One region of the Bradyrhizobium sp. WYCCWR15520 genome, then DNA from elsewhere that is predicted to be linked to it. Evidence: predicted binding sites of a transcription regulator. Region 1 holds the regulator's gene; each other region holds the start of a gene.

Region 1 (10,527 bases):
CCTGTCACCGGGCAACGAGGTGCGGCTGCGCTATGCCTATTTCGTCAAATGCACCGGCGTCATCAAGAACGACGCGGGCGAGGTGGTCGAATTGCGCTGCACCTACGATCCCGTGACCAAGGGCGGCAACGCGCCCGATGGCCGCAAGGTCAAGGCCACCATGCACTGGCTGTCAGCCAAGGATTCAGTGCCGGCGGAGATCCGCGTCTACAATCAGCTCTTTTCGAACCCGAGCCCGAGCGCTGCAAATTTCGCCGCCGACCTCAATCCGGAGTCCCTCGAAGTTTTGCCTGACGCCCGGATCGAGCCGTCGGTCACGTCGGACAATTCCGGCGAGGTGATGCAGTTCGAACGGCAGGGCTACTTCGTGCGCGACAAGGATTCTGCGCCGGGCAAGCCGGTATTCAACCGCACCATCGGCCTGCGCGACACCTTTGCAAAGGAAGTCGGCGGGAAGGGCTGAAGCTGCGTTTCTGCCGGTGGTATGTCGGACCTCATCCTGAGGAGCGCGAAGCGCCGCGTCTCGAAGGATGAATGGCACCAGTGGGGCCTCGTGGTTCTCCCGGCGATGCGGAGCATCGTCCGGAGACGGCGCTAAAACGCCTCCTCACCATGAAGGGCTACTACAAAATTGGATCATCGATGCAGAACGCGACCGACGACATCGTCTCCGGCATCATGAAAAGATGGGCGACGGCGTTCAGCACGTTGGATGCCACGGCCCTCGCCGCGCTCTATTCGAGGAACGCGTTCTTCTTCGGCTCGAACCCGAACTTGTACAGCGGCCGTGACGGCGTGCAGGCCTATTTCGAGGGGCTGCCGCGATGGCAGTCGCCATCCGTTCAATTCACCGATGTCAGGACGGAGCAAGCGGCTATCGACCTGATCAATGTCGCCGGCACGGCGTCCTTTGTCGTCGAGAAAGATGCCGAGCCGCTGGTGGTGAAAATCACCTGGGTAATCGTTCGCGAGGACGGCGATTGGAAAATCGTCAGCCACCACGTCTCGTCCAGGACCCCGCTGATTGAGCCGTAGGGCGGTTGTGCGTCGAAGACGCTTCCTGCGTCATCCCATTCTAAAGCATGATGAAATTAGATTTGATTGCGACCACGAAGAAGGTGCGCTCCCTCTCCCGCTTGCTGGGGAGGGTTGGGGTGGGGGTGTCTCCGCGGGCGATACTACCCGAGTGGAGAGAGCCCCCACCCGGCGCTTCGCGCCGACCTCCCCCGCAAGCGGGAGAGGTAAAGCGCGTTGCGGCTAAACTCATCTAACCAAAAATCATCATACTCTAGATGTCGTAATACAAATGAAACTCGTAAGGATGAGGACGCAGCCGGATAGGATCGATCTCTTTCTTGCGCTTGTAGTCGAGCCAGGTCTCGATCACGTCGCCGGTGAACACATCGCCGCGGAGCAGGAAGGCGTGATCGCGCTCGAGCGCGTCGAGCGCCTGATCCAGCGATCCGGGTGTCGACTTCACGTCCTTCGCCTCGGCGGGCGGCAGGTCATAAAGGTTCTTGTCGATCGGGCTGCCCGGATCGATCCGGCTGTTGATGCCGTCAAGGCCGGCCATCAGCATCGCGGCAAAGGCTAGATAGGGATTGCAGGAGGGATCGGGCGAGCGAAACTCGACGCGCTTTGCCCGCGGGTTCGGCGAATACATCGGAATCCGGCAGCAGGCTGAGCGGTTGCGCTGCGAATAGACCAGATTGATCGGAGCCTCATAGCCTGGCACCAGACGCCGATAGGAGTTCGTGGTGGGGGCGCAAAGCCCGCACAACGCCCAGGCGTGGGTCAGCAGGCCGCCGATGTAGTAGCGGCCGAGCTGGCTCAACTCGGCATAGTCGCCCTTGTCGTAGAACAGATTGGTCTCGCCCTTCCAAAGAGACTGGTGAACGTGCATCCCCGAGGCGTTGTCCTCGAACAGCGGCTTCGGCATGAACGTTGCGGTCATACCGTGCTCGCGGGCGGTGTTCTTCACCACGTATTTGTAGATCATCAGATTGTCCGCCATGCGGGTGAGCGTAGTGAAGCGCATGTCGATCTCGTTCTGGCCGCCGGTCGCGACTTCATGGTGATGGGCTTCGATCTGGATGCCGAGTTGTTCCATCGTCAGCACCATGTCGGTGCGGAGAGCCTGCATGCTGTCGGTCGGGGGAACGGGAAAATATCCTTCCTTCGGGCGCGGCTTGTGGCCCAGATTCGGGTCTTCCTCCTTGCCGGTATTCCAACTGCCTTCGCTGGAATCGATTTCGTGGAAGGCGTAGTTGATCCCTTGTCCGTACCGCACGTCGTCGAACACGAAGAACTCCGCCTCCGGGCCGAAGTAACTCGTATCGGCGAGGCCAGTGCCCTTCAGGTTGGTTTCCGCCTTCTGGGCGATGTAACGGGCGTCACGGCTATAGGGTTGACCGGTCACGGGGTCCCTGATGTTGCAGATCAGGACCAGGGTCGAGGCAGGCGAGTACGGGTCGAGAAAGGCCGTGGCCGGGTCCGGCACGACCAGCATGTCGCTTTCCTGAATTTCCTGGAAGCCGCGGATGGATGAGCCGTCGAATCCAATGCCTTCGCTGAGAGCATCGATACTAGCTGCACCCGGCGGGACGGAAAAATGCTGCCACACCCCAGGCAAGTCGGTGAAGCGCAGATCGATCATCTGCACCTTCTCGTCGCTGATCGCCTTCACGAGGTCTTCGGCTGTCGCACACTTCGGAAACATGGCTTCACTCCTGTCATGGAGAGGCGCATCGTGGAGGTCGTGCCGCCATTCAGCCGTGGCGAAGCGGCTTGCGACGGGTTTTGGGACCACGTTCTGCGTTGCGCGCCGGCAGCCTCAGCTTTGGTGCGGCCCGCGCATGAGCTTCATCGCGTCTTCGATATGCCGCCAGGTTCTGGCCAGTTCGGCCTCGCCTTTTGCCTCGAGTTCGATGGCGTTCTGGGCCGCTTCCGCAATGGCCTTGGGGCCATGCGCTTCCAGCAACTGCCGTGCATAGTCGTGGATTTCGATTTCTCGCATGGGGTCATGCTCCTCTCGTTTTGAGCGCAACTGTGAATTCCAGTCGAGCCGAGAGCCGTAGACGTTGACACCTGGTCATGCGCGCACAGTGTGCATCCTGCTGCGGCGCACTTGCAAGAGCGGTTTCAGGGCGGTGGGCCGCCGGGATTGGATTGTAGCGCCGGCCGCCTAGCAACCCCGGCAAATGCTGCGCAGGGATTTTGCGAGCTGGGCGTCGTCCGCCGTCATGGGCTCGTAGGGCTTTTGCTGCTCGGCCTGCCGGACCTCGTTCGCCTTTTGCCGGGCGGCCCGCGCGGCCTCCTGGCGCTGGTAGCACGCCTCGCGCTCGGCTCGCGCCTCGATGAAGCGGCATTGCTCTGGAGGGGCGGCATCGGCAGGGGCGGAGGTCAGGACCACCGCAAATAAAATCCAGGCCGCACGCTTCATGTCACTTGTCCTGATGTTCGATTTCACTGGATGCAACTGTAACCTGGCCGACATGCATTCTTCCGGTTTGTGCATCCGGCACCGCTGACAGGTTCAATAAACCGCCCAATGATGGGGATTTTTAGCGCGGCTCGATCAACGGCGGCAAAAAGCTTCCGGTTACCTCCGATGTGTCATCGGAGAGGCGCCAAGCCGCTACTCCGAAGCATGCCGTGAGCATCAGAGCCGTCACAAGCAGAAGCGTGCAGTAAAACTGGCTCACCTCGTACCCCGCCACCAGCCTCGATCTAGAGAGCACGGTCTGCCGAGTCGGAAAATGCAGTTGGCCTGACTTAACGGTGGTTTTCCACGTGGATGAATTGCCTTTTCGGGCGTCGGCCGGTTGGGGGGCCCGGAGCTTCGCGGGTCCCCGCTCTTTCAGGATTCTGCATCCGTTCTGCTAGCCGTCCGAATACAGCGTCCGGTAGTCTTGCGGTCTCCACGAGATCGTAGGGTGTAAGCACGCGTGGCGGAGCAGGGCGACACGTCGGGCCGGAAGCGGGGCTATACCGGCACCTGGCCGCCGCGCGCCGCAGTAGCGGCCGGCGGCGTTCTGCCATCGCGTCCGGCATTCTGGCCGCCGCTGATCGAGGCCCTGCGCGCCTGGGCGCGCGCGGAGGCTGGTGCCGGGCGGTTGCTGCCCTGGGTGCCGGTGGCGTTCGGGACCGGGATCGCATTCTACTTCGCCGCCGATCATGAGCCGTTGCTGTCGGCGGCCGCCGTCGTGGCGATCGCCCTGTGCGCGGCGGCGGTGCTGTTGCGGCGGCAAAAATTCTTTCCGGTCGCGGTCATGATCGCAGCCGTCGCGGCGGGCTTTGCGATCGCGACCTGGAAGACCGCGCGGGTCGCGCATGGCGTGCTGGCGCGGCCGATGTTTTCGGTCTCGCTGACCGGTTTTGTCGAGACGCGTGACATCCGCGAGCGCACCGACCGTTTTGTGCTTCGCGTGGTCACCATGGAAAGCGCGCGGGGACAAACAAGACTCGAGCGCGTGCGGCTGTCGGTGAAGAAGGGGACGGCGCCGCCGGTCGGCAGCTTTGTCGAGCTGAAGGCGCGGCTGTTGCCGCCGCTTTCGCCGGTGCGGCCGGGCAGCTACGATTTCAGCCGCGACATGTTTTTCGCCGGCATCGGCGCCTCCGGCTTCGTGATGGGCGCGATCAAGACTACCGAGCCGCCGGAAGCCGGCGGGCTGCGCCTGCGCTATTCGGCGTTCATGCAGGGTCTGCGCGACACGATCGATGCGCGGATCAGGACCACGCTGGAAGGCGACCAGCGCGCCATTGCCACCGCGTTGTTGACCGGGCGGCGCGATGCGATCTCGCCGCCGGTGAACGATGCGATGTTCATCTCCGGCCTCGGCCACGTGCTGTCGATCTCCGGCTACCACATGGCCGTCGTAGCCGGCGTCGTGTTCTTTGCCGTGCGGGCGCTGCTCGCCCTGTTCCCTGTGCTCACGGTCGGCTATGCCATCAAGAAATGGTCGGCCGCGGCCGCGCTCGTCGCCGCCGCGTTTTATCTGTTGCTGTCGGGCGCCGAGGTCGCGACGCAGCGCTCGTTCTTCATGACGGCCGTGGTGCTCATCGCCGTCATTGTCGATCGCCGCGCGATCACGTTTCGCACGCTCGCGGTCGCCGCCCTGATCGTGCTGACGGTCGCGCCGGAAGCGCTGGTGCATCCGAGTTTCCAGATGTCGTTTGCGGCGACGCTCGGGCTGGTGGCGCTGGTGCAGATCGGCATGCCGCGCCTGTTCGCGACCGCCGATCATACCGCAACCGCCCGCGCGGCGCTGTGGGGCGGCCGCGAGATCGCCATGCTGTTGCTGGCCTCGCTGGTGGCGGGGCTCGCGACCACGCCCTACGCCGCCTTCCACTTCCACCGGGTCACGCCCTATGGCGTGCTCGCCAATCTCGCGGCGATGCCGGTGGTGTCGGCGCTGGTGATGCCGGCAGGCCTGCTCGGCCTCGTCGCGATGCCATTCGGGTTCGATCGCCCGTTCTGGGCGATCATGGGCGTCGGCATCGACTGGATGATCGCGGTGACGCAATGGGTCGCAGCGCTGCCCGGCGCGGTCGGCCGGGTGCCGGCGTTCGGCATCGGCCCGCTGATCGCGGCGAGCCTCGGCATCATCCTGCTCGGCCTGTTGCGCACGCCGCTGCGCTGGTCGGGCGCGGCGCTGGTGCTGGCGGCGGCATTGTGGGCGGCGAGGGCGCCGCAGCCGGATATCCTGATCTCCGCCGACGGCCGCCATGTCGGCGTCCGCGGCCAGGATGGGAGGCTGCATCTGATGCACGCGGCCAAGGGGTCCCGGGACGTCTTCCTGCTGAAGGAGTGGCTGGCGGCGGATGCCGACGCGCGCACGGCAACCGATGCATCGCTCACGTCAGGCGTCTCCTGCGATGAATTCGGCTGCGTGATGCCGTCCGTCGGCGGCGGCCTGGTCGCGCAGGCGTTCAGGCCCGAGGCGCTGGCGGACGACTGCGAGCGCGCGGCGCTCATTGTGACCCTGCGGCAGGCGCCCGCTTCCTGCGCGGCTTCCGTGATCGATGCCGAGCGGCTGCGGCGGCAGGGCGCCATGACGCTGCGACGAGGCCGCGAGGGATTTGTCGTCGAGGCGGTGAAGCCGCGAGGGATCGACCGCCCCTGGTCGCCGGCCGTTGCCGACGCGGGAGAGGTCGACGCCAACGTTCTGGCCCCGCGCGTCGTGCCGCCTCGCGCCGTCGATGCGACGCCAGCCGAGGCGGACCTTCAGGCGGAAGAGTAGGCGGATTTCAATGCTCGTCGATTGGGGGGCTGGACGGATGGGCCGGTATCTCGAACGCGCCGAGGTGGAATTCCTCCGGCGCGTCGGGGGATGACGGCAGGTTGACCAGCGTGAAAGACGCTTCGGGGAATTGCTGCCAGATCGCGAGGTCTTCGGCCGTGATGGTGAGCCAGCCATATCTGAACATGTAACGTCCGGGCTCGGTGACGCGTCCAGCCCTTTGCCATGTGACTTTGTTGACCACCGGTTGCCCCCTCGGTGCCGAATTTTGAAAAACGCATCACCATGATCCGCCGGCCTGGACCGGCGGATCGCATCCACGTGGCGTCTATCCGGTCACGATCGAAGCGGCCGGACGTGCTTCCGTCACCTTCGGTGCGCGCTCGCCACCGGTCTGAACCACCGGCAATTGCAGCACGGTTGCGCGCTGGCCTTCGCAAAGCTGCGTCACCAGCACATGGCTTCCATCAGGAAATTCGATCGCGTCATGATGACGGTCGGCGACTTCGGGTTCGATCTGATTGAATTTGCCGACCCGCCAGTCGGTGGTTCGCGTCCAGATCCAGCGGTTGTCGTATTTGACGTCCTCGGCGAACGCCAGTTCGGTGCCGGGAAGCATGCAGACCGCCACTGCTGGTTCGCGTTCCGACGCAAAGCCGCGGGTCGATGTACCGCGGAACGTCGTGGTGATCAGCGTCTCGCCGACCTGGGCAGGCCGGGTAGCCACAGCATGCAGGCTATAGTCACACATCGGATGGCTCCCTCATTTGAGATAGCTGACCCGTGTCTTCAAGGAGGCACAGGCCCCTATCAGAGTGGACATGGCGCAGAGCCTTTTCTTTTTTCTGGGCAATTCTGCGACTGGCGCGCTGCGCCACATTCACAAACGCGCTAACGTGCCTTGGTTCCAATCGTTCAACAAAAAACCCCGGCGAAGGGCCGGGGCTCTTTTCCGTCATGTCCACGGACGGCACACCGGTCAGTATTTGCGGTAAAGGCCGATCAGCTTGCCCTGAATCCGGACCCGGTTCGGCGGCAGGATGCGGACTTCATAGGCGGCGTTGGCGGGCTCCAGCGCGATCGAGGCGCCGCGGCGGCGGAAGCGTTTTAGCGTAGCTTCCTCCTCGTCGATCAGTGCCACCACGATGTCGCCGGTGTCGGCGGTCTCGTTGCGCTGGATCAGCGCCATGTCGCCGTCGAGGATGCCGGCCTCGACCATGGAATCGCCGCGTACTTCGAGCGCGTAGTGCTCGCCGGAGCCGAGCATGTCGGGCGGCACGCTGATGGTGTGGCTGCGAGTCTGCAGCGCCTCGATCGGCGTACCGGCGGCGATCCGGCCCATCACGGGCACCGCGACCGGGCGATTGCCGTCATCCTCGGCGGCGGGCACGCTCACCGTGCGCTTGCCGAGCGTGCCTTCAATGACGCTCGGCGTGAAGCCGCGGCGGCCGTTGCCGGCAGCCGCAAGCTCCGGCAGCTTGATGACCTCGATGGCGCGGGCGCGGTTGGGCAGCCGGCGGATGAAGCCGCGCTCCTCCAGCGCCGTAATGAGGCGGTGGATTCCGGATTTCGAGCGCAGGTCGAGCGCGTCCTTCATTTCGTCGAAGGAGGGCGGTACGCCAGCCTCTTTCAGCCGTTCATTGATGAAACGCAGAAGTTCGTACTGTTTGCGCGTAAGCATCGCGAGCAATCCCCCGGTTGGCGTCGTCGTTTCGAATCTTCAGCGCTCGGATGGCGGGAGTCCCCAAATCCCAGGCAGAGACACCAGCAGTCGAAACAAATCATGAACGGACACTATATGTTCGATATGTGTTCCGCAACCACTTAATTTCAGGTGAACGCGTCAGGGTTTCTGTCCAAGACGTGTCTTGAGGCGCGTCTTGGGGCGTCATTCCGGCAGCCGCAGCAGCTCGCAAGGCGCCCCCTTGGCGGCCGCCGGCGCGAACGGCGGACGTATCACTAATGCCTGTGCCGCAGCGAGATTCCCCAATAGCGAAGAGTCCTGATGGTTCACCGGCACGGCGACCAGCGTGCCGTCTTCGCGCGCTTCGAGGCGTGCGCGTAGATAGTCCTCGCGCTGGTCGTTGGCGGCGAGGTCGCGGCCGAGCAGGGCGCTTTCTCTGACGTGATGAACGTGGTCGCGGCCCGACAATGCGCGAATCAGCGGCACCAGAAACAGGAAGCCGCAGACATAGGAGGAGACAGGATTGCCGGGCAGGCCGATCACCCGCATCGCGCCGAGCCGCCCGTGCATCATCGGCTTGCCCGGCCGCATCGCGATCCGCCAGAACGCCATGGCGACGCCCTCGGCCTCCAGCGAGTGCTTGACGAGGTCGTGGTCCCCGACCGAGGCGCCGCCCATGGTGATCAGGATGTCCGCGCCAGCCTCGCGGGCGCGGCGGATGCCTTGCGTGGTCGCGGCGACAGTGTCGGCGGCGATGCCGAGATCGACGACGTCGGCCCCCTCGGCCCGCGCCAGCGCCCGCAGGCCATAGCCGTTGGAATAGACGATCTGGCCAGGACCGGGGCTTGCCCCCGGCATCACCAGCTCGTCGCCGGTCGCGAGCACAGCGACCTTCGGGCGGCGTTGCACCGCTAGCTCCGGATAGTTCATGCCGGCGGCGAGCGACAGGTCGCGGTCAGAGAGGCGGCGTCTGCGTTTGAGCAGGACGTCACCCTCGCGAAAGTCGACGCCGGCGGCACGGATGTGCCGTCCCCGAACGGCGGCTTCCGTGATGGTGATATGATCGCCGTCGGCTGCCGTGTCTTCCTGGATGATGACGGCGTCGGCGCCGTCGGGGATCACGCCGCCGGTGAATATCCGTACCGCCTCGCCCTGGCCGACCTTGCGCTCGAACGGCCGGCCGGCGGCGACCTCGCCGATCACCTTCAGCCGCGCGCTGGCGTCGGCGGCATCAGCCGCACGCACCGCATAGCCGTCCATTGCCGACATCGCCAGCGGCGGCTGCGTCCGCCGCGCGGCGACGTCGCGGGCGAGGATGCGATGATGTGCGGCATCGAGGGCCACCATTTCTTCGGGCAGCGCTATAGCGCCGGCAAGGATCGCAGCAAGCGCATCGGCGACAGGCATCAAGGCCACGGGCAGACCTCCGTCAAATTCCAGCGCTAGATTCCAAGCGCAGTCAGTGCCCTGGCCACGTCATCCGTCGATGTCACGTGGATGGCAGAAAGGCCGCGCGCCCGCGCACCTTCGATATTGGCGGCCGAGTCGTCGAAGAACAGAATCCGCGACGCCGGCACGCCGATCGCCTTTATCACGTGATCATAGGCCTCCGCGTCGGGTTTGCGCAAACCGATGCTGGAGGACAGGAAGATCTCGCGGAAATGGCCGAGCACGCCGGCATAGGCCTGCGAAAAATGCGCGACATGAGCCGGATTGGTGTTGGAAAAGGCATAAAGCGGCAGGCGCTTGGCCGCGCCGGCCAACAGCGGTGCGATGCCCGGCATCTCGCCGGTGAAGATCGCGTTCCAGCCTTCGAGGAACTGGGCGTCGGTAATGCCGATGCCGAGCGATTGCCGCAGGTTCGCAAAGAACGCGGCGTCGTCGATCCGGCCGGTCTCGTGATGCTTGAAACTGTCGTTGACGACGAAGCGGCTGGTGAGGTCGGCGGGCGCGCAGCCCGCATGCCCCGCCCAGCAGGTCATTACCTGATCAAAGCTGATATCGAGCACGACACGGCCGAGGTCGAACAGCAAGGCGTCGACGGAATGGGGCGCTGGCGGCAAATTCATGGCAGTCGTTTACAAAACTGGACCGGCCTCGGCAACGGCCACGGCGATTTGCGTCCGAGCCCAATCCGGCGCTTAAGCCGCTGCGCGAGCTGTGCTAAGCGTGGGGTCAAACAGGGAGTGGTGGCATGAAAATCCTGGGTAGAATTTTGGGCGCTGCGGCCGTGGTCTCGTTGCTGGCAGGGCCCGCCTTGGCCCAACAAAAAGGTCCCGCCAGATATGGCGAGGAGGACAAGCCCAAGACGGGGGCGGAGATCGCGGCCGAGAAGGACGCCGAGCGGGCCTACAAGCGGTCGCTTGGCAATATTCCGGAACAACAGAAGGGCAGCGATCCCTGGGGAACCATGCGCGGCGACAACAGCGCACCAAAGGCCGACAAGGCGGCAGCGAAACCGAAGGCCAAGTCCGCCGATACCAAAACCGGCACCAGCGCAAAGTAGAAGACACATCCCGGCGCCGTGCCGGGACAATGATGTCCGCGAGGCAGGCAGGCAAGACGGAGACGCTGCTGTTTTCCCCGATGACGATCCGCGGC
Region 2 (10,527 bases), on a different contig from region 1:
GGATAAGCAGATCTTCCTCGACACTTCTTTCTTCCGCGAAGTCGAAACGCGGTTTCGCGGCTGCTCGGGCAGTGCCTGCAAATTCACGACGGCCTATATCATCGCGCATGAAGCGGGGCATCACATCCAGAACCTGCTCGGCATCCTGCCGCGCGTGCAGCGGCTGCAACAGCAGGCCGGCAGCAAGGCGGAAGCCAACGCGCTGCAGGTCAAGGTCGAGCTGCAGGCGGATTGTCTTTCGGGCGTCTGGGTCAACCGCGAGGAGAAGAAACGTCCGGGCTTCATCGAACCCGGCGACATCGATGCAGCACTGAGGACGGCGACGGCGATTGGCGACGACACGCTGCAGCGGCAGTCGACGGGCAGGGTGGTGCCCGACAGCTTCACCCACGGCTCCGCGGCGCAGCGCAAGCAATGGTTCATGACCGGCTACCAGCAGGGCACGGTGCAGGCCTGCAACACGTTTGCCGCCGGCGCATTGTGAATTGAAGCCAGGAAGTATTTTGCCGTCATGGCCGGGCTTGTCCCGGCCATCCACGTCTATACTTTCAAGTGAGTTCGAAGACGTGGATGCCCGGGACATCTGCGCGAAGAAGCGCTTCGCGCTTTTGCCGGGGCATGAGGGGAAGAAGCAGTCATGTCCTCCATCGACGAGTCAAAACAATTCGTGCCGCTCAACATCGCGGTGCTGACGGTCTCGGATACCCGTTCGCTGGCCGACGACAAATCCGGCGCCACGCTGGCGGACCGGCTGACGGCGGCGGGTCATCATCTTGCCGCGCGCGAGATTATCGTCGACGACGTCGATGCGATCCGCGTCATCATCAAGCGGTGGATCGCCGACGAGGGCATCGATGCGATCATCACTACCGGCGGCACCGGCTTCACCGGCCGCGACGTCACACCGGAAGCGATCGAGCCGCTGTTCGAAAAGCGGATGGATGGTTTTTCCATCGCCTTCCACATGCTGAGCCACGCCAAGATCGGAACCTCGACAGTGCAAAGCCGCGCCACCGCGGGCGTAGCGGGCGCGACATTTATCTTCTGCCTGCCGGGATCGCCGGGCGCCTGCCGCGACGCCTGGGACGGTATTCTCGCCGCCCAGCTCGACTACCGCACACGCCCCTGCAATTTCGTCGAGATCATGCCACGGCTGGACGAGCACCTGCGGCGGCCTAAAGCACAAGGCGCTTCAGCCTGACCAGCAGCGTCCACAGCCCACGCCACATGTTGCGCCAGGCCTCAATGCGCAATTGATGCGCGCGCCCGATATGGAAGTCGAGGAGTTCTGGCGTGATGCGCCGCGTACTGTCGCGACGCCCGGGCTTCACAGTTCCATTTCCCAGGTTTCGCCGATCAGGCTTTGGCCGAAACTGCGGTGTGGCTCGGTGGCGACCAGCTTGAAGCCGGCTTCCTGATAGATCTTGCGGGCGGCGACGAGGATGCTCTGGGTCCAGAGCGTCATTTTCTTGTAGCCTTTCTCACGCGCCGCGCGGATGCATTGCTCGACGAGTGCGTGGCCGACGCCGAGCCCGCGCGCTTTTTTCTCCACCAGCAACAGCCGCAGCTTTGCGACGTCGTCACTCCCCTTCACCAGAAAGATCGAGCCGAGCGGCTCGCCGCCTGCTTCCGCAATCCAGCAATGCTCGCGCGAGGCGTCATAGTTCTTGATGAACTCCGCGCAGATCTCGGCGACCAATGCCTCGTAGCTGATGTCCCAGCCATACTCCGCGGCATAGGCTTTTGCCTGGCTCGAGATCACCCAGCCGATGTCGCCGGGACGGTGGCTGCGCAAGAGAAAAGCGGCCGGCTTCTTCTCCGTAGGCCGTTCCAGCGCCTGCTCGATCGTCGTCATCGCCTGCACGACGGCGGCGCGCTGACTGTCTTCGAGCGAGACGAGCAGGCTTCCGACCTCCTCGCGCGCGCGGCGCTCAAGCTCGACAGAGGTGGCACGGCCTTTGGCGGTCAGCGAGAGCTCGTTGATGCGGCCATCGTCCTTTGACGGCTTTCGCGTCAGGATCTGGCGGCGTTGCAGCGCCTGCAAGGTCCGGCTCAGGAAGCCGGGATCGAGGCCGAGGTCGCGGGCGAGGTCGGTGGCGGTGCAGGTCGGGCGATGCGCGATCTCGTAAATGACGCGCGCTTCCTGCAGCGTGAAGGCGCTGTGCAGGAGCTTCGGCTCGATGATTCCGAGCTTTCGGGTATAGAAGCGGCTGAATCCGCGGATAGCGTCGATCTGGCCGTCCAGGGCGTTATTTGATTTCATCAAATTATTATTTGACGGAATCAAGTAAATTGCAAGCCCGTTGCGGCGTCGCTTGGGCCCCTTTTTGTTGCAGGTCGATCGACTCAGGCCGTCTGACTCAGGCCGTCAGGCGACGACCATGATCCGGCTGCGCAACTGGGTGCGTGCCGAGCGGCCGAGCTGGCGCAACAGCCTTGTCTCGGAGCGGCGGGAATCCGGCCGGTAGCCGCCAAGCCGCTCGTAATGATCGCGCGCGATCAGGAGCCCCTGTTCTGCCGACGGGCCGGCAATCATGCGGGCGACGAATTTGAAGCCGTCGCGCAGCCGCGCGTCCGAATAGGGCGAGCGGGCATAGCGAAAGACCCCGGCGCGCGGTCGGCCGCTGGCCGATACGGTCTGGATGAACTGTGTGGTCTCGTCGATCCAGCCGCTGTCGAGCACCGCGCCGGCGTGCAGGAACATCAGCCATGGCGAACGCGCCGCGCGCGCGCCGGCGGCCAGCGCCGCGGCGCGTGTTCCCTCGAACTTCAGAAAGCGGCAACCGGCTACGTCGGCCACCCGCTCGATCACGCCATTGCCGGCCCCGTCGACCAGCAGCACCTCGCTGATGACGCCGGCTGCGGCGCCCGGCACCAGCGCCGCCAGCGTTGCGACGGCCGGCTGTTCTATTCCTTCGGTCGGAACGATCACGCTCAACATGGGATGAGGCTTCGCTGGCTCAAACGGTGAAAAACGCCGCACTGTTATCACCTTGTCACAATCAAAACAGCCGTTTGCGTGCAGTTTTTTTAAGGCATGCGGCGCTGGTGTCCTTTCCGGCACACGGGCATCACTGCGAATTGTTGTCGATGATGTTCTTGATTTGTTCTTATCTCGTGCTATGTTCGCTTTATGAGCCGAGCATCCTCTCATGCCCTCAAGCACCCGCCGGGCACGCCGCCCTCCGAGCCGGCGGGTGCGACACCTTTTTCTGAGCTTGCGGTCGGCATCGAACGCCAGCGGCGGCGCGGCCGCGGCGCGCAGTCGAACCAGAGCGGCCGATTTGAGGCCGAGGCGCGGGTTGCCTTCGACGATGGCTGGCAGAGCCTCGACGATCTGCCGCCATTCAAGACGACGGTGTCGATCGATACCTCGCGCAAGGTCATTACCCGCAACGACTCGCCCGACATCGGCTTCGATCGCTCGATCAATCCCTATCGCGGCTGTGAGCATGGCTGTGTCTATTGCTTCGCGCGGCCGACCCACGCCTTTCTCGGCCTTTCGCCCGGGCTCGATTTCGAATCCAAACTGCTCGCCAAGCCCGACGCGCCGGAGCTGCTCGAAAAGGAGTTGGCCGCACCAGGCTACGAGCCGCGCATGATCGCGATCGGCACCAATACCGATCCGTATCAGCCGATCGAGCGCGAGCACAAAATCATGCGCGGCATTCTCGAAGTGCTGGATCGCGCCGGCCATCCCGTCGGCATCGTCACCAAATCGGCGCTGGTAACGCGCGACATCGACATTCTGCAGCGGATGGCGAAGCGCAACCTGGCCAAGGTCGCGATTTCAGTGACCACGCTCGATCCCAAGCTCGCCCGCACCATGGAGCCGCGCGCCTCAACGCCGCCGAAGCGGCTGGAGGCGCTGCGGCAATTGTCGGATGCCGGAATCCCCGCGACCGTGATGGTCGCGCCGGTCATCCCAGCGCTGAACGATTCCGAGATCGAGCGCATTCTCGATGCCGCGGCCCATGCCGGTGTCAAGGAAGCGAGCTACGTGCTGCTGCGGCTGCCGCTGGAGGTGCGCGACCTCTTTTGCGAATGGCTGATGGCGAACTACCCCGACCGCCACCGCCACGTCTTCACCCTGATCCGCGACATGCGCGGCGGGCGCGACTACGATTCGCAATGGGGAACGCGGATGAAGGGAACAGGCCCGATGGCCTGGATGATCGGACGCCGCTTCGAAATCGCCTGCGAGAAGCTCGGCCTCAACAAGCGGCGCTCCAAACTGACGACCGATCATTTCGTCAAACCGAAGCGCAGCGGGCAGCAACTGAGTTTGTTCTGAGAACCGGCCTTGCGAGCGCAAGTGACTTGTCCGCCGTAGCTCGAAGAGTGAAGGCGGAAGCCAATCCTCGCCATGGAACAATGGATTGCTTCGTCGCTTACGCCTTGCGCAAACGCTTCGCGTTTGTCGCAGGCAATGACGTTGGAGAGTAAGATGAACGGAAAATCCCCGAAACCCGTCCCCCGGTTCACAGTCATCACGCTCGGCGTAACGGACATGCGCGCCAGCATCGCCTTTTATGAAGCGCTCGGCTTTGCCCGAAAAATGAGCGAGACCGGCGAGGCGGTCGCTTTCTTCGACACCGGCGGCACTGTCATCGCGCTTTTCCCATGGGATCAACTCGCGCGCGACGCCACGCTGCCGGACCAGCCGCGGTCGAAAACCTTTCGCGGAACGACTCTCGCCTGGAATTGCGGCTCCGCCGAGGAGGTCGACGCAGTGCTGGATTTCGCAATTGCCTGCGGCGCATCGCTATTGAAGCCTGCGCACAAGACCGAATATGGCGGTTACTCCGGCTATTTCGGCGACCCCGACAACCACGCCTGGGAAGTCGTGGTCGCGCCCGGCATCGAGGTCGGCGACGACCGGCGGGTTCATCTGCCTGATTAAACCGGTGGTGTTATGGCGGCGCCGCTTCTCTCTGGCGGCGAATTGCCGTATTGCGGCTCGATGGACCGGAAGCCCACGCCAGCATCGGAGAAGCAGCCGCTCGTCATTTTGACGACGCCGCGTCTCGTTCTGCGCGCTGCGGCCGACGAGGATATATCGATTCTGCAGAATCTTATCCTTGGCGACAGCGACGTGATGCGCTTTGCATTTTCCGGAGCGCCGATGGCAGAGGACGCCGCCGAAGACTTCATCCGGAGATCATTCACCTTCGGCGGAAGCCTCACGGGGATTGCGGTTCTGACCGAAAAGCCCACCCTCGAAGTTATCGGCTTTGCCGGCTTGTCGCCATGTGACGCGCTGGGAGCCGACGATTTTGAGATCGGGTTTGTCCTTGCGCGCCGGGCGTGGGGGAGGGGGATAGCCACCGAAATCGGCGAGGCGCAGCTCGCTTTCGGGTTCGAGCAACTCAAATGCGGCAGATTGCTCGGGCTTGTCGATCCGCGAAATGCACCGTCCATTCACGCGCTCCAGAAGCTCGGAATGTGCTATCTGGAGACGATAGCCGACCCCAAGCGCGGAAGCCGGAGCGTTTATGTGATTGAGGTTGGGGAATGGCGGCGACGGCGCGCTGAATAACGGGTATTGTGCACGGTTCCCGGTTGCGCGCGGGCGCACGCTTTCGCAGGATCCCGGCCATGATTCGGGACAAGTCCGCCAAGAAAACTGACAAGAAAGCCGGCAAGGAACAGGCCGAGCTCCCCAAGGGCGTGATCGCGGTCGCGCCGCCGAGCTTTCGCCGGGAGCGGGCACTGATCAAGCGCGGGGTCTGGCCGGTCGCCGGCTGCGACGAGGCCGGACGCGGGCCGCTGGCGGGCCCGGTGGTGGCCGCCGCCGTCATCCTCGATCCCAAGCGAATCCCCAAAGGCATCGACGATTCCAAGCGGCTGACGGCGGAGCGCCGCGAGGAGCTGTTCGAGGAGATCTGCGCGACCTCGTCCTTCGCGGTTGCCTTCGCTTCGCCGGCGCGGATCGATCGCGACAATATCCTGCGCGCCTCGCTCTGGGCGCTGGCGCGCTCCGTGCGCGCGTTGCCGGAACTGCCGAAGCACGTATTCGTCGATGGCCGCGACAAGATCGATGCGCCCTGCGACTGTGACGCCGTGATCGGCGGCGACGGCATCGTGATGTCGATCGCAGCCGCCTCGATCATCGCCAAGGTGACGCGCGACCGCCTGATGAGCGCCTTGGCGCTGGATTGCCCGGGCTACGGCTTCGAGACCCACAAGGGCTACGCCGTGCCGGAGCATCGCGAGGCGCTGGACCGGCTCGGTCCGAGCATCCATCACCGCCGCTTTTTCGCCCCGGTCATTGCCGCGCGGCAGAAGCATTTTCCGGAGACGGTCGAAGTCGAGCCCGATCTTTTCACGGTGGATGGGGAGATCGCTTCCGATATCTCCATCACGATCTAAGATCGGTTGCTTCGGCGCGTCCTGCGCTCTATCAAACGTCTTGGGGGACAGGGCCGCCAGGCCCGGGCATTCGGACGTTTCATGCGTTTCACCTCGCTCGTTGTCGAACTGATCCGCGCCCGGCCGCGGCTGGTGGTCTTGCTCGTGGTGCTGGTCCAGGCCGGACTCTGGTTGTTCCTGCCGATGCTGCTCTATCGCAGCCCGCCGGGCGACCTCGCGACCGTGCTGGCCTTCGGCCGGGAATATCAGGTCGGAACCTCGCTCGGTCCGCCGCTGGCGTTCTGGCTCGCCGACATCGCCTTTCGCGCCGCCGGCAACAGCATGTTCGGCGTCTATCTCCTGGCGCAGGTCTGCGCGGTCGTCACTTTCTGGATCTACTATCAACTGGCGCGCTCGATGGTCGGCGGGCAGCAGGCGGTGCTCGCGGTGCTGCTGTCGATGACGGTCGTGGCCTTCAGCTCGCCCGGCGTCGAATTCGGGCCCATGGTGCTGGCGCGTCCGCTATGGGCACTGCTGCTCCTCCATTCCTGGCAATTGATCGGCCAGAACCGGCGCAACGCCTGGTTCGCCTGGTCGATCGAGGCCGGGCTGTTGCTGCTGACGACGCCGGCGGCGCTCGGATTATTGCTGCTGCTCGCCGGATTTGCCGTGGCCACGGAGCGGAGGCGGCGCGTCTTGATGTCGCTCGATCCGCTCTATGCGCTGCTCGTGATCGCCGTCCTGGTCTTGCCCTATCTGATCTGGCTGATCCGCGCCGATGCGCTCGCGATGCCGCCATGGCCGGCGTTCTCCGACCTTGGCGCGCGCGTGATGCAATGGGGCTGGCTGCTCGTCGGCCTGGTGCTCGCAATGTCCGCCATCGTGCTGCTGGCGCTCCTCAACTCCGGCTGGTTCGCCCGTCACGCCGAGGAGGCGCCGATCATCTACCGGCCGCCGGTCGATCCGTTGGCGCGCGACTTCGTCTATTTCTTCGCATTGGCGCCCGCGCTGCTCGGAAGCCTGATTGCGGGTATCTTCAACCTCGATCATGTGGTGGGCGGGGCCGGCGTCGCCCTGCTGATGTCCGGACTGGCCGTGATCGTGGCGACCGGCGATCTGCTTCATCTGCGGCGCCAGCGCCTGTTGCGAACGGTATGGGCAGCGGCGGTTATCGCGCCGGCTGTGGCGACGATTGCGACGAGCCTGTTCCTGCCCTGGACCGGGGACAACGAAGTGCCGACCGCGCTGCCGGCGAAGGCGATCGCGAGTTTCTTCGGCGACAGCTTCGAGCGGCGCACCAACCAGCGCCTGCGCGCGGTGGCCGGCGATCCGCAACTGGCGAGCTTCATCGCCATGAACCGCGGACGTCCGCATCTGTTGCTCGATGCCACGCCGGAAAAAACCCCGTGGCTGTCGGTTGCGAAATTCAACGAAACCGGCGGCGTCGTGGTCTGGCGCGCCTCCGACACGTCAGGCACGCCGCCGCCCGACATCGCCCAACGCTTTCCCGGCCTGGTGCCGGAAGTGCCGCGCGTCTTCGAGTGGATGGTGAACGGTCGCCAGCCTTTGCTGCGGGTCGGCTGGGCGATCGTGCGGCCGAAGACGCCGTAGCGTCTCTGCGGTGACAAGGGTGGGCACAGCGAAGCGTGCCCACCATCACGGTACCGATGGGAGCGGGGGCACGGCGCGTTCGCGCCTTTGCCTACCCTACGAGGCTACGAAGCCTCCAACACCTTCGCGATCATGCGCAAATCTTGCCACGACATTCGCTTGTAGGATGGCGAGCGCAGCAGATAGGCCGGATGGAACGTCGCCATGGCGCGGATGGTGCGGGTGCCGGTGTCGTAATCGAACCATTTTCCGCGGGTTCTCATGATGCCCTCGCGGGTCGACAGCAGCGTCTGCGTCGAGGGATTGCCGAGCGTCACCAGCACGTCGGGATTCACCAGCTCGATCTGCCGCTGGATGAAGGGCAGGCAGATTTGGGTTTCCTGCGGCGTCGGCGTTCGGTTGCCCGGCGGACGCCAGGGGATCACGTTGGCGATGTAGGCCTTGCTGCGGTCGAGCCCGATCGCCGCGATCATCCGGTCGAGCAATTTTCCCGAGCGGCCGACGAATGGCAGGCCCTCGATGTCCTCGTCGCGCCCGGGCGCCTCGCCGACGAACATGATCCGCGCCTTGGGATTGCCGTCGGCAAATACCAGCCGCGTCGCGGTGTTCCTCAGCGCGCAGCCTTCGAATTTTTCCAGGAGCGCGCGCAGCGCTTCCAGCGTCGGCGCGCTTCGTGCCGCTTCGCGGGCGGAAGCAATCGCGACTTCCGGAGCGGGCGCGATTTCGCTGCGCGGAACAGCCGGCATCGCCGCCGGCATTTCCCGGACCGGAGGAGGTGGCGCAGTCTCACGCGCCACGACCGCGGGGGCGGGCGCATCCGCTTCGGCAAGGCGGTCGACCGGATCCTCCGCCAGTGTGCAATCGACCCCGGCCTCCAGATAAAAGGCCAGCAATTGCCTGACATTCGGTGCAGGTTCGGGGATGAAATCCATTATGCCAATCTAGGATGGATCGGGCGGATGGGAAACCGCCTCACATTGCATTTCCATGGTTGTCCTCCCTCCAAAAATCGTAAACAAGGACGCCTTAGAGCCGTTCTCAATTGGGCTGAGATCAGATCATGAGCGCAGAAGAACTCCCTCCCCGCGAATCCATGGAATTCGACGTCGTGATCGTCGGCGCCGGGCCGTCCGGCCTCGCCGCGGCGATCCGGCTGAAGCAGCTCAATGCCGACCTCAGCATCGTGGTGGTGGAGAAGGGTTCCGAGGTTGGCGCGCACATCCTGTCGGGCGCGGTGATCGACCCGGTGTCGCTCGACAAACTGATCCCGGATTGGCGTGAGGACGCCGATTGTCCGCTGAAGACGCAGGTCAAGGACGACCGTTTCTACTGGACCACCGCGACCAGCGCGATCCGGCTGCCGAACTTCGCGATGCCGCCGCTGATGGACAATCATCACTGCTATATCGGCTCGCTCGGCGATGTCTGCCGCTGGCTGGGGCCGAAGGCGGAGGCGCTCGGCGTCGAAATCTATCCGGGCTTTGCTGCCGCCGAGGTACTTTATGACGACAAGGGCGCGGTGCGGGGTATCGCGACCGGCGACATGGGCATCGCCAGGGATGGCAGCCTCAAGGATTCTTTCACGCGCGGCATGGAGCTGCTCGGCAAGTACACGCTGTTTGCTGAAGGCGCGCGCGGCAGCCTGAGCAAGCAATTGATCGCGAAATACTCGCTCGATGCCAACAGCGAGCCGTCGAAATTCGGCATCGGGCTCAAGGAAGTCTGGGAGATCGATCCCGCCAAACACCAGAAGGGGCTGATCCAGCACTCGTTCGGCTGGCCGCTGAACAATAAGACCGGCGGCGGCTCGTTCCTCTACCATTACGACGACAACAAGGTGGCGGTAGGTTTCGTCGTGCATCTCAATTACGACGATCCGTATCTGTCGCCGTTTGACGAATTCCAGCGCTTCAAGACGCATCCCGCCATTCGCACCGTGTTCGAAGGCGGTAAGCGCATCTCCTATGGCGCGCGCGCCATCACCGAGGGCGGCTATCAGTCGGTGCCGCGCCTGAGTTTCCCGGGCGGCGCGCTGATCGGCTGCGCGGCGGGTTTTGTGAACGTGCCGCGTATCAAGGGCGTGCACAACGCGATGGGCAGCGGCATGCTCGCGGCCGAACATGTCGCGGAAGCGCTCGGCGCGGGCCGCGCCAATGACGAACTGGTCAGTTACGAAAACGCTTGGCGTGATTCCGCCGTCGGCAAGGATTTGCACCGGGTACGCAACGTCAAGCCGCTGTGGTCGAAGTTTGGCACCATCATCGGAGTGGCGCTCGGCGGCTTCGACATGTGGTGCAACACGCTGGGCTTCTCACTGTTCGGAACCCAGTCGCACGCCAAGCCCGACCGCAAGACGCTGGATGCGGCGAAGGCGCACACCCCGATCGCCTACCCGAAGCCGGATGGCAAGCTGACCTTCGACAAACTGTCCTCGGTGTTCCTTTCCAACACCAACCACGAAGAGGACCAGCCGGTTCATCTCAAGGTCGCCGACATGAACCTGCAGAAGACGTCGGAGCACGACGTCTATGCCGGTCCGTCGAACCGCTATTGCCCGGCCGGCGT
Region 3 (10,527 bases), on a different contig from region 1:
TTCACCGCGGTTTCCAGCGCGCCCTGCACGGTCGGCGCATTATCCTGGATCTGCCAGCCGGAGAACGGCGTGCCGTCATATTCGATAATGAGCTTGTAGCGAGGCATCAGTCCAGCCGCGCAGGCGGCTTCAGCGCCGTGCCGCGCAGAAATTCCGCTGATTTCATCGGCCCCTTGCCGGCGCGCTGCAGCTCGACAATGCGAATGGCACCGTCGCCGCAGGCGATGGCAAGGTCGTTATCCAGCACCTCGCCAGCCGCACCCGACCCGCTCGCCAACTCGCAGCGCAGTATCTTGAGGCGCACCGGCTCCGCTTCCGCGGCCAGCTCGCACCAGGCGCCGGGAAACGGCGACAGGCCGTGAATATGCCGCAGCACTTCCCGCGCCGACCGCTTCCAGTCGATCCGCGCCTCGGCCTTCTCGATCTTCGCCGCGTAGGTCACGCCGTCCTCGCTCTGTTTGCTGAGCTGCAATCCGCCGCGCTCCAGCCCACCCATCGCGCGCACCATCAGGTCGGCGCCGAGCGGCGCCAGTGCGTCGTGCAGGTCGGCGGCCGTCATGCTGTCCGTGATCGCCAGCCGCTCCGCCATCGCGACATCACCGGTGTCGAGGCCGACATCCATCTTCATCACCATCACGCCGCTCTCGACGTCACCGGCCATGATCGCGCGGTTGATGGGGGCCGCGCCGCGCCAGCGCGGCAAGAGCGAGCCGTGCAGGTTGAAGCAGCCATAGCGCGGCGCGTCGAGAATGGCCTGCGGCAGGATCATGCCGTAGGCGACGACGACGGCGGCGTCGGCATTGTGCGTGCGGAATTCGGCGAGCGCTTCCGGCGTCTTCAGGGTGCTCGGGGTCATCACGGGAATGCCGAGCCGCCGCGCCTCCTGCTCCACGGGGCTCAGCTGCATCTTCATGCCGCGCCCGGCCGGTTTTGGCGCGCGGGTGTAGACGGCGACGACCTCATGGCCATGGGCCACGAGTTCCAGCAGCGTCGGCACCGCGAAATCGGGCGTGCCCATGAAGATGAGGCGGAGTGGCATCAGGTGGAAAACCCCGGTACGATTCTAGTTTACTCCGTCATGGCCGGGCTTGTCCCGGCCATCCACGTCTTGCTGGCAGCGAGAAAGGAAGGCGTGGATGCCCGGCACGAACCTGGGCATGACGGTCGATAGAGTGGGGCCTACTCCGCCGCGCGCTTGGCGGCTTTTGTAAATTTCTTCATCACGCGGTCGCGCTTCAGCTTCGACAGATAGTCCACGAACAGCACACCGTTGAGATGGTCGATCTCATGCTGGATGCAGGTGGCGAACAGGCCGTCGGCGTCTTCCTCGTGCACCTTGCCATCGAGATCGGTAAAGCGGACGCGAACCTTCGCCGGGCGCTCGACCTCCTCGTAATATTCGGGGATCGAGAGGCAGCCCTCCTCGTAGACCGACATTTCCTCCGACGAGGAGAGGATTTCCGGATTGATGAAGACGCGCGGCTTCGGCTTGGTCTCGCCGTTCTCGTCCTTCTTGGCGAGATCCATGGTGATCAGCCGCAGCGGCTGGGCGACCTGGATTGCCGCGAGCCCGATGCCGGGCGCGTCATACATGGTCTCGAACATGTCGTCGGCGAGCTTGCGGATCTCCGTCGTCACCTTCTCGACGGGTTTGGAGACCAGCCGGAGCTGCTTGTCCGGCAGGATGATGATTTCTCTAAGGGCCATAGCGCGCGATTTAAGCTGCTGATTTGCCGGGGTCAATGCGCCGGGAAGCCCGTTAAGGCGGCCTTAACCATGATTTTTAACGCGGCGTTAACCACGAAAATTAACCCGCCGTTTACCATAAATGTTCCCTCTTCGTTCGCACTCGGCGGCGAATCGGGCTACAAGGCTGACATGAACGAAATTCTTCTCACGGTCGGCGACCTGCCGATTCATGTTGGCGAGGCGCTGATCGGGTTCGGCACGCTCGCGCTGGTACTGTTGCTGACCATCGCCATCGTGATTGCCCGCTCCGGCCGCCGGGGCGCGGAACTGGCGATGGCGCAGGCGATCCGCGCCGATGAACTGGAAGAGCGTCTGAGCGAGATGCTGCGGGCGCAGAGCGAATCCACCGGCCGGGTCGACGCCATGGCGCAGTCGCTGGCCGGCCGCCAGGCCGAGATGGCGCGCGCCGTCAACGAGCGGCTGGATTCGGTGACGCATCGGGTCGGCCAGTCGATGGAAGCCACCACGCGCCACACCATGGATAGCTTGCGCGTGCTGCATGAGCGGCTCGGCATCATCGACAACGCGCACAAGAATCTCACCGACTTGACGTCTCAAGTGACCACGCTGCGCGACGTCCTCGCCAACAAGCAGTCGCGCGGCGCCTTCGGCCAGGCGCGGATGGAAGCGATCGTGCAGGACGGCATGCCGCAGGGCGCTTACGAATTCCAGTACACGCTCTCATCCGGCAAGCGGCCGGACTGCGTCGTGTTCCTGCCCGATCAGCGCCCGCTCTGCATCGACGCGAAATTCCCGCTGGAAGCGATGACCGCGCTGCACGATGCGCGCAGCGACGAGGAGCGCAAATTCGCTACCCAACGCCTGCGCAACGACGTGATGAAGCATGTCAACGACATCGCCGAGAAATATCTGATCACCGGCGAGACCCAGGACACCGCGCTGATGTTCGTGCCGTCGGAATCGGTCTATGCCGAAATCCACGACGGTTTCGACGACGTGATCCAGAAAGCCTACCGCGCCCGCGTCGTGCTGGTGTCGCCCTCGCTATTGATGCTGGCGATCCAGGTGATGCAGCAGATTTTGAAAGACGCGCGGATGCGCGATGCCGCCGACCAGATCCGCACCGAGGTGCTCAACCTCGGCGACGATCTGGGGCGCCTGCGTGATCGCGTGCTGAAACTGCAGAAGCATTTTGGCGATGTGAACGAGGACGTCCGGCAGATATTGATTTCCGCCGACAAGATCGAGAAGCGGGCGGGCCGGATCGAGGAACTCGATTTCAGCAAGGCGGATGCTCCGATCGAGGCACCGCGCGTGGTGAAGGGCGGAACGGCCGAACTGTTCCCCGTGCCGCGCAAGCTGCAGGCGGGGGAGTAGCAAGCACTTGGAGCGTTGCAGCCCCAAATTAGGTCGTCATCGCCCGGCTTGACCGGGCGACCCAGTATCCCAGAGACGGTAGATGGGAGCACGTAGTTACTACGTTTACATTCTCGCCAGCCGCATCGGCGGTACGCTTTACATTGGCGTGACGAACGATCTCGTCCGCCGCGTTGGCCAGCACAAGCTCAAAATCGCCGAGAGTTTCACCAAGAAGCACGAGGTGACCCGGTTAGTTTATTTCGAAATCTTCGATCAGATCGAACATGCGATCCAGCGCGAAAAACGGCTCAAGAAATGGCCGCGAGCCTGGAAGATATCGCTAATTGAGAAACAAAATCCGGACTGGATCGATCTTTACGCTGAGATTGGCGGGGGCGGCGGATAGGCCTCTGCGATACTGGGTCGCCCGGTCAAGCCGGGCGATGACAGTCTTTTTGTTGCAGAATCTGCTAACACCCCTCCATGACAGCACCAGAATCCGCCTCCGTTTCGCCAGAAAAAGCCGCCGCCCCCGCGCCAACCTGGCGCGAGGCCTGGGCCGTGTATCTGCAACCCCGCGTGCTGATCGTGCTGATGCTCGGCTTTTCGTCCGGCCTGCCGCTGGCGCTGTCAGGATCGACGCTCCTGGTATGGATGCGCGAATCCGGCGTCGATCTCGTCACCATCGGGCTGTTCGCGCTGGTCGGCACGCCCTACACGCTTAAATTCATCTGGGCGCCGCTGGTCGATGCGCTGCATGTGCCGGTGTTCACCCGCGCCTTCGGCCGCCGCCGCGGCTGGCTGGTGTTCTCGCAACTGCTCCTGATCGGCGCAATCCTGCTGCTGGCGCTGACGGATCCGGCGCGCTCGCCGCTGTTCGTGGCGCTGGGCGCGCTTCTGGTCGCCATGATGTCCTCGACCCAGGACATCGTCGTCGATGCGTTTCGCGTCGAAAGCCTGCCCGAGAGCGAGCAGGCCGCCGGCATGGCCTCGTATGTCGCGGCCTACCGGATCGGCATGCTGGTGTCGACCGCCGGCGTGCTGTTCATCGTGACGGCGTTCGAGAGCACCGGCATCGGGCGCGGTTCAGCGTGGATGTGGGGCTATGTCGTCATGGCCGCGCTGGTGCTGATCGGCACCCTCACGGCGCTCGCCGCCACCGAGCCCGAGCAATCGGTGCGCGCGGAAGCAGCGACCCGCGACGAGTCGGCTCTCGCCCGCGTCATGCATGCGGCCATCGGGGCATTCTCCGAATTTCTGTCCCGCAAGCATGCCTGGGTGGCGCTCGCCTTCGTGGTGCTGTTCAAGCTCACCGACGCATTTTCCGGCACCATGACCGCGCCGTTCGTGATCGACCTTGGCTTCACCCGCAACGACTACGCCGCCATCGTCAAGGGCGTCGGCCTCGCCGCGACCCTGATTGGCGGTTTTGCCGGCGGCTATGTGGCGCGGCGCTATTCGCTGGTCGCAAGCCTGTGGATCGGCGGCGTGCTGCAGGCGATCTCCAACCTCGTGTTCGCGTGGCTCGCCTTTGTCGGCACCAACCAGTGGGCGCTGGCCGTCGCCATCTCGGCGGAAAACTTCACCGGTGCGATCGGAACCGTGATCTTCGTCGCCTATCTCTCGGCGCTGTGCCAGAATCCGCTGCACACCGCGACCCAATACGCACTGCTCACCGCGCTCGCCGCCGTCGGACGCACCTATTTGTCCTCAGGTGCGGGCTTTGTGGCGGAGACAACGGGCTGGCCGCTGTTCTTCGTGATCTCGGTCGTAGTGGCTGTGCCTAGCCTGATCCTGCTGGCGTGGCTGCAGCGGCGCGGGCATTTCGAGGCAGTGGGGCCGGTGAAAGTTTAAGCGTTTGTAGCCCGGATGGAGCGAAGCGAAATCCGGGGTCGGCATACAGGCGGAGAGATCATCCCGGATTGCGCTTCGCTCCATCCGGGCTACGAAGTTCGCAACTCAATGCTTGGTCACCACGCTCCATTTGGTGATCACAGCCTCGCTCATCTGACCGGCGTCCTGGGCGCAGGCGACTTCGTCGACCTTCACGGAAATTTCCTTGCCGATGAAATTTTTGAGCTGCGCGGCCTGGGCGTCGCTGGTGGTGACGAGTTGGAATGTCTCAGGGCCGGTTTCGAGATTGCACAGCCCGTTCGGCGGCGGCAGCCGGCGCGGTTCGCTGGTGATCTGGTAGGTCGCGGCGCGCTTGCTCTTCTTGCCGCCCTTCATGGCGTTAAGTTCACCTGACAACACGTCGCCGGCATTCATCGGCTTGCCGGGCTTCGGCGCCGGCTCGCCCTGCTGCGCCCATGCGGAAGGCGCGATCAGCGCCGCTGCCATGATGAGCGCAAAGCGGGAGCGTCTGCCGAATCGAGGTTTCGTCATGTCGATCAGTTCCGTCTGTGGGGTTAGAACAGCGTTCGCTGCCGCATGGCAGCCGATAGCGTACCTTCGTCGAGATAATCAAGCTCGCCGCCGACAGGCACGCCATGCGCGAGCCGGGTGACCTTGACGTTGGCGTCCTGCAGAAGATCGGTGATGTAGTGCGCGGTGGTCTGGCCATCAACCGTTGCATTGAGCGCCAGAACGATTTCGCCGACTTGTGATTCGTGCGCGCGGGCCACCAGTGCATCGATGGTCAGATCCTGCGGCCCGACACCATCCAGTGGCGACAATGTGGCGCCGAGCACGTGATAGCGGCCGTTGGTCGCATTTGCGCGTTCCAGCGCCCAGAGATCGGCGACGTCGGCGACCACGACGATGGTCGAGGGATCGCGCCGCGGATCGGTGCACACCGTGCAGGGATTTTGCGTGTCGATATTGCCGCAGGTCTTGCAGACCTGGATCCGGTCGATGGCGACCTGCAGGGCGCCCGCGAGCGGCGTCATCAGGGCTTCACGCTTCTTGATCAGATGCAGCGCCGCGCGCCGCGCCGAGCGCGGGCCCAGCCCCGGCAGCCGCGCTAGGAGCTGGATCAGGCGTTCGATTTCAGGGCCGGCAACGCTGGCGGCCATTTCAGGTCAGACCAAGCCCGGGCGGCAGGCCGAGGCCGCCGGTCAGTGCCTGCATCTTTTCCATCGCCGCGGTTTCCGCCTTGCGCCGCGCGTCATTATGCGCGCTCACCAAGAGATCCTCGAGCACCTCGCGCTCTTCGGCCTTCATCAGCGACGGATCGATCTTAACGCCCTTCACTTCCATCTTCGCGGTCATGCGCACGGCGACCAGCCCGCCGCCGGAGATGCCCTCGACCTCGAGATTGCCGAGCTCCTCCTGCATCGCCTGCATCTTGGATTGCAGTTGCGCGGCCTGCTTCATCATGCCGAGAAAATCAGCCATTCGTCCGTCCTCTCGAGCGTCCGATCAGTCGTCGTCGCCGTCGGAGCTCTCGTTCAAGTCATCAGCGATAATATTGGATTCCGGCGGCTCGGCGGCAAGCCGGCGCACCTCGACCACCTTGGCGCCGGGAAATCGCGCCAGCACCTCCTGCACCCGCGGATCGGCCTCCGCGGCGCGGGCGTGCTCGTTCCGCGCCTGCTCGTTCTGCGAGCGCAGAGTCGGCTGGCCGGCCTCGTTGGAGACGATCACGGTCCAGCGCCGCCCGGTCCACAGTTCCAGCTTGCGGGAGAGGTCGTTGACCAGCCCGCGCGCCGCGACGCGTTCCAGCGCAACTTCCAGCCGCCCGTCCTCGAAGCGGACCAGGCGCATGTCGGCTTCCAGCGCCGTCTTGGTCAGGATATCGCGCTTCTCGCCGGCGAGCGCCACCAGTTGCGGGAAGGTCGTGATTCGCAGCACGGGCGCGGAGTCCGTTTGTGCTGACGGTGCCATTTGCGGGCGGGCGGAGGCTTCCGCGCCTGAGCGGGGCGATGCCGGAGCACGCAACGGCGAAGCGGACATTGAAGATACCGGTGCGGAGGGTGCGGCCCGTGCCGGCGCCGCGCCGCCAGAGGCAATCTGCGTCCCTCCGCCGTTCTGGTCGAGCATCCGGATCGCCTCGTCCGGCGTCGGCAGGTCGGCGACATAGGCAATGCGCACCAGCACCATTTCCGCGGCCGCCGCCGGCCGGGTCGCGGTCTGGACCTCGGCGATCCCCTTGAGCAGCATCTGCCACATCCGCGACAGCACCCGCATCGACAGCTTTGCGGCAAATTCCCGGGCGCGGACGCGCTCGGTCTCGCCGAACGCGACGTTGTCGGCGGTGGCGGGCACGATCTTCACGCGGGTGACGAAATTGACGAATTCGGCGAGATCGGACAGCACCACCACCGGATCGGCGCCGACGTCATATTGGCTGCGGAATTCGCCAAAGGCACTGGCGATGTCGCCGCGCGCCAGATGCTCGAACAGATCGATCACCCGGGTGCGGTCGGCCAAGCCCAGCATCTGCCGCACGGCATCGGCGCGCACGGTGCCCGCCGCATGGGCAATCGCTTGATCGAACAGCGACAACGAATCGCGCACCGAGCCTTCCGCAGCGCGGGCGATGATGCCGAGCGCCTCGGGCTCGACCTCGACGCCTTCCTTGGTCGCAATGTTGGCGAGATGCCCCATCAGCACGTCGGCTTCGACCCGGCGGAGATCAAAACGCTGGCAGCGCGACAGCACCGTGACCGGTACTTTGCGGATTTCGGTGGTGGCAAAGACGAATTTGGCGTGTTCGGGTGGCTCTTCCAGCGTCTTCAGGAAGGCGTTGAAGGCCGCCGTCGACAGCATGTGGACTTCGTCGATGATGTAGACCTTGTAGCGAGCGCTGGCCGGCGCATAGCGCACGCTGTCATTGATCTGGCGGACATCGTCGACACCGGTATGGGAGGCGGCGTCCATTTCCAGCACATCCATGTGCCGGCTTTCCATGATCGCCTGGCAATGCACGCCGAGGTCCGGCATGTGGATGGTCGGTCCCTTCACCGAGCCATCGGGCTTTTCGTAGTTGAGCGCACGGGCGAGAATCCGCGCCGTCGTGGTTTTGCCGACACCGCGGACGCCGGTCAGGATCCAGGCCTGCGGAATCCGCCCGGTTTCGAACGCATTCGAAACGGTGCGGACCATGGCCTCCTGGCCGATCAGGTCGTCGAAACTGGAGGGACGGTATTTTCGCGCCAGCACCCGGTAGGGCTTGGCGGTCTCGCCACCGAGACCACCTTGGCCGTCTGACTTGTCGGGGGGAGCGCCAGCATCACTCATCGGTCGATCCGCAACTGATTGTCTCTCGGGGCCGGCTTGCGGATAGGAACGAAATCTAGCGCATGGCGCGGACTGGCCGCTTTCCCGCTCGATTCGCTCGAAAAACAGGTAGGAGACTGACGAGCGACCCGATCCGGACCTCGTTAGGGCTGCTTCCTTCCGGACCTGACCCGGTTGGCGAGTGGCTCGTCCACCGCCAATCTCCCGGTCCCTATTTGGGGCCAAAAGGGCCGGAAAGCAAGCGGGGTTGGTGGGGCCATGCGCCGGAACACCCCCATTTCGTCATGGCCGGGCTTGACCCGGCCATCCACGTCTTGCTTCCTCAGCGTCGCGTAAAAAAGCCCGGATGCCGGGGTCTCTGGCGCGAAAACGCGCTTCCGCCCGGGCATGACGGCAGTTGTTTGCAGAACCACTCTCTGCAAGGCTATCTCCAGAATAGAGAACACTTGATGCCCTCTGACGCCTCCGCCTGGTCGCTGCACTCCCAGCTCCAAAAGGACACGATCGATATTGGCGACCTGCCGCTGTGCAAGGTGCTAGTCATCAAGGATGCGCATTACCCCTGGCTGCTGCTGGTGCCGCGCCGCGAGGGTGCGGTGGAAATCATCGACCTCGACGAGGTGGCGCAGGCGCAGTTGATGACCGAAATCGCCCGGGTCTCGCGGGCGCTGAAAGAGATCACCAAATGCGACAAGCTCAATGTCGCGGCGCTCGGCAATCTGGTGCCGCAGTTGCATGTCCACATTATCGCTCGCCGTACCAGCGACGCGGCCTGGCCGCGCCCGGTCTGGGGCGTGATGCCGCCGCTGGCGCATGACGCCGAGGAAGTCCAGAATTTCATCAACGCGCTTCGCCGCAAGATCTGGTTGGGTTGAATAGATGTCCGCATTCGACAGGTATCCGCTGGGAAGACCCGCATTCGTTACCAATATTCTGGATCGCGCGGCACATCTGCGCACCAATGACGAAAAACTGTTCGCGCTGGAGAACCAGCGCAACGCCGGCGCTTATGTGATCTACCGCGACTCGCTTCTGGTGAGACAGGAGGCCGAAGGGCCGCGCGTGCTGCTCGGCGTCGAAGAGGCCGTCAAGCTCGGCGCCAATCCCGGCACGATCTTTCTGGGCCTGCGCGACGGCGCGCCGATTTTCGGCATGGGCATTTCCGCCGCGGCCGTTGAAAAACTGATCGGACGCGACGACGTCGCCGTGACCGAGCTGCGCGGCATGGCGATGCAGGGCGCCGCCCCGCTGGAACAGCTATCCGCGATCGCCATGGCGAAATCGATGGTGACGTGGCATCAGCGCCATGGCTATTGCGCCAATTGCGGCACGCGCACCGCGATGAAGGAGGGCGGCTGGAAGCGCGAGTGTCCGAGCTGCAAGGCCGAGCATTTTCCGCGCACCGACCCGGTCGTGATCATGCTGGTGACGTCAGGGGACAAATGCCTGCTGGGCCGGCAGAAGCAGTTCATGCCCGGGATGTGGTCATGTCTGGCCGGCTTCGTCGAAGCGGCCGAGACCATCGAGGACGCGGTCCGCCGCGAGATTTTCGAGGAATCCGGCATCCACTGCACCGACGTCAGCTATTACATGACCCAGCCATGGCCCTATCCGTCCTCGCTGATGATCGGATGCTCCGCGCGCGCGCTCAACGAGGATATCGTGGTGGATCGCGTAGAACTCGAGGACGCGCGCTGGTTCAGCCGCGACGAGGTCGCATTGATGCACCGACGCGAACATCCTGATGGCTTATTTGCCGCACATCCGTTTGCGATAGCGCACCATCTGATCGGCCGCTGGGTGCATGGGGGAAACGAAACCAGCGCATAGCGGGAACCGTCCATGGGCCAGTCGATTAACTCCGGACCCTGGTTCCGGCAGAAGGCGGAACCCACATGACGGATTCTCCGATGAACTTTCAAGACAAGGCGCCCAAACTCCCGCCGCGGATTCTCTGCATCGGCATGCCGGTGCGCGACCTGACCTTTCATACGCCGGGCGTTCCCGGGCGCGGCTCCAAGGAGAACGCCACCGCATTCGACGAAATCTGCGGCGGCAACGCGCTCAATGGCGCGATCGGCATCGTTCGGCTCGGTGGCCGCGCCTCGATCTGCGGGCCGATGGGCGACGCCAAGGAAACCTCGAGCCGCTTCATCTTCGATCAGATGGCTCAAGAGGGCATCGAGACGAAGCATCTCATCCACATGCCGGGGCTGGTGACACCGATCTCGGCGGTGATGATCGATCCGTCCGGCGAGCGCACCATCGTGACCTTCC

Evidence for each region. Region 1 encodes LexA, which represses DNA repair genes until DNA is damaged. Its sites were predicted from a motif close to TGTTCNNNNTGTGTTCNG; they were not measured.
Region 2: a site for LexA is predicted at 3,095-3,112, ahead of AC0QUY_RS23985 (PA0069 family radical SAM protein). Genes of this name have one in related genera too.
Region 3: a site for LexA is predicted at 1,830-1,847, ahead of AC0QUY_RS05660 (DNA recombination protein RmuC). Genes of this name have one in related genera too.

Annotation. Positions count from the first base shown of each region.
Region 1 is NZ_JBWBWM010000001.1:88,746-99,272, reverse strand. Features, by position in the region: gene AC0QUY_RS00490 (glutamine--tRNA ligase/YqeY domain fusion protein) at 1-463, shown strand, start outside; gene AC0QUY_RS00485 (nuclear transport factor 2 family protein) at 643-1,035, shown strand; gene glnA (type I glutamate--ammonia ligase) at 1,289-2,719, opposite strand; gene AC0QUY_RS00475 (hypothetical protein) at 2,834-3,016, opposite strand; gene AC0QUY_RS00470 (hypothetical protein) at 3,185-3,442, opposite strand; gene AC0QUY_RS00465 (ComEC/Rec2 family competence protein) at 3,948-6,242, shown strand; gene AC0QUY_RS00460 (hypothetical protein) at 6,250-6,486, opposite strand; gene AC0QUY_RS00455 (hypothetical protein) at 6,571-6,993, opposite strand; gene lexA (transcriptional repressor LexA) at 7,222-7,923, opposite strand; gene AC0QUY_RS00445 (molybdopterin molybdotransferase MoeA) at 8,131-9,342, opposite strand; gene AC0QUY_RS00440 (HAD family hydrolase) at 9,369-9,995, opposite strand; gene AC0QUY_RS00435 (hypothetical protein) at 10,121-10,432, shown strand.
Region 2 is NZ_JBWBWM010000021.1:57,986-68,512, reverse strand. Features, by position in the region: gene ypfJ (KPN_02809 family neutral zinc metallopeptidase) at 1-484, shown strand, start outside; gene moaB (molybdenum cofactor biosynthesis protein B) at 638-1,201, shown strand; gene AC0QUY_RS23995 (bifunctional helix-turn-helix transcriptional regulator/GNAT family N-acetyltransferase) at 1,328-2,263, opposite strand; gene AC0QUY_RS23990 (glycosyltransferase family protein) at 2,369-2,941, opposite strand; gene AC0QUY_RS23985 (PA0069 family radical SAM protein) at 3,134-4,294, shown strand; gene AC0QUY_RS23980 (VOC family protein) at 4,448-4,903, shown strand; gene AC0QUY_RS23975 (GNAT family N-acetyltransferase) at 4,916-5,539, shown strand; gene AC0QUY_RS23970 (ribonuclease HII) at 5,599-6,372, shown strand; gene AC0QUY_RS23965 (glycosyltransferase family 39 protein) at 6,454-7,962, shown strand; gene AC0QUY_RS23960 (uracil-DNA glycosylase) at 8,067-8,894, opposite strand; gene AC0QUY_RS23955 (electron transfer flavoprotein-ubiquinone oxidoreductase) at 9,023-10,527, shown strand, end outside.
Region 3 is NZ_JBWBWM010000004.1:79,355-89,881, forward strand. Features, by position in the region: gene truA (tRNA pseudouridine(38-40) synthase TruA) at 1-107, opposite strand, end outside; gene fmt (methionyl-tRNA formyltransferase) at 107-1,039, opposite strand; gene def (peptide deformylase) at 1,180-1,707, opposite strand; gene AC0QUY_RS05660 (DNA recombination protein RmuC) at 1,879-3,087, shown strand; gene AC0QUY_RS05665 (GIY-YIG nuclease family protein) at 3,170-3,475, shown strand; gene AC0QUY_RS05670 (AmpG family muropeptide MFS transporter) at 3,553-4,923, shown strand; gene AC0QUY_RS05675 (hypothetical protein) at 5,029-5,454, opposite strand; gene recR (recombination mediator RecR) at 5,478-6,083, opposite strand; gene AC0QUY_RS05685 (YbaB/EbfC family nucleoid-associated protein) at 6,085-6,405, opposite strand; gene AC0QUY_RS05690 (DNA polymerase III subunit gamma/tau) at 6,430-8,250, opposite strand; RNA gene ffs (signal recognition particle sRNA small type) at 8,359-8,455, opposite strand; gene AC0QUY_RS05700 (HIT domain-containing protein) at 8,700-9,125, shown strand; gene nudC (NAD(+) diphosphatase) at 9,130-10,080, shown strand; gene AC0QUY_RS05710 (sugar kinase) at 10,161-10,527, shown strand, end outside.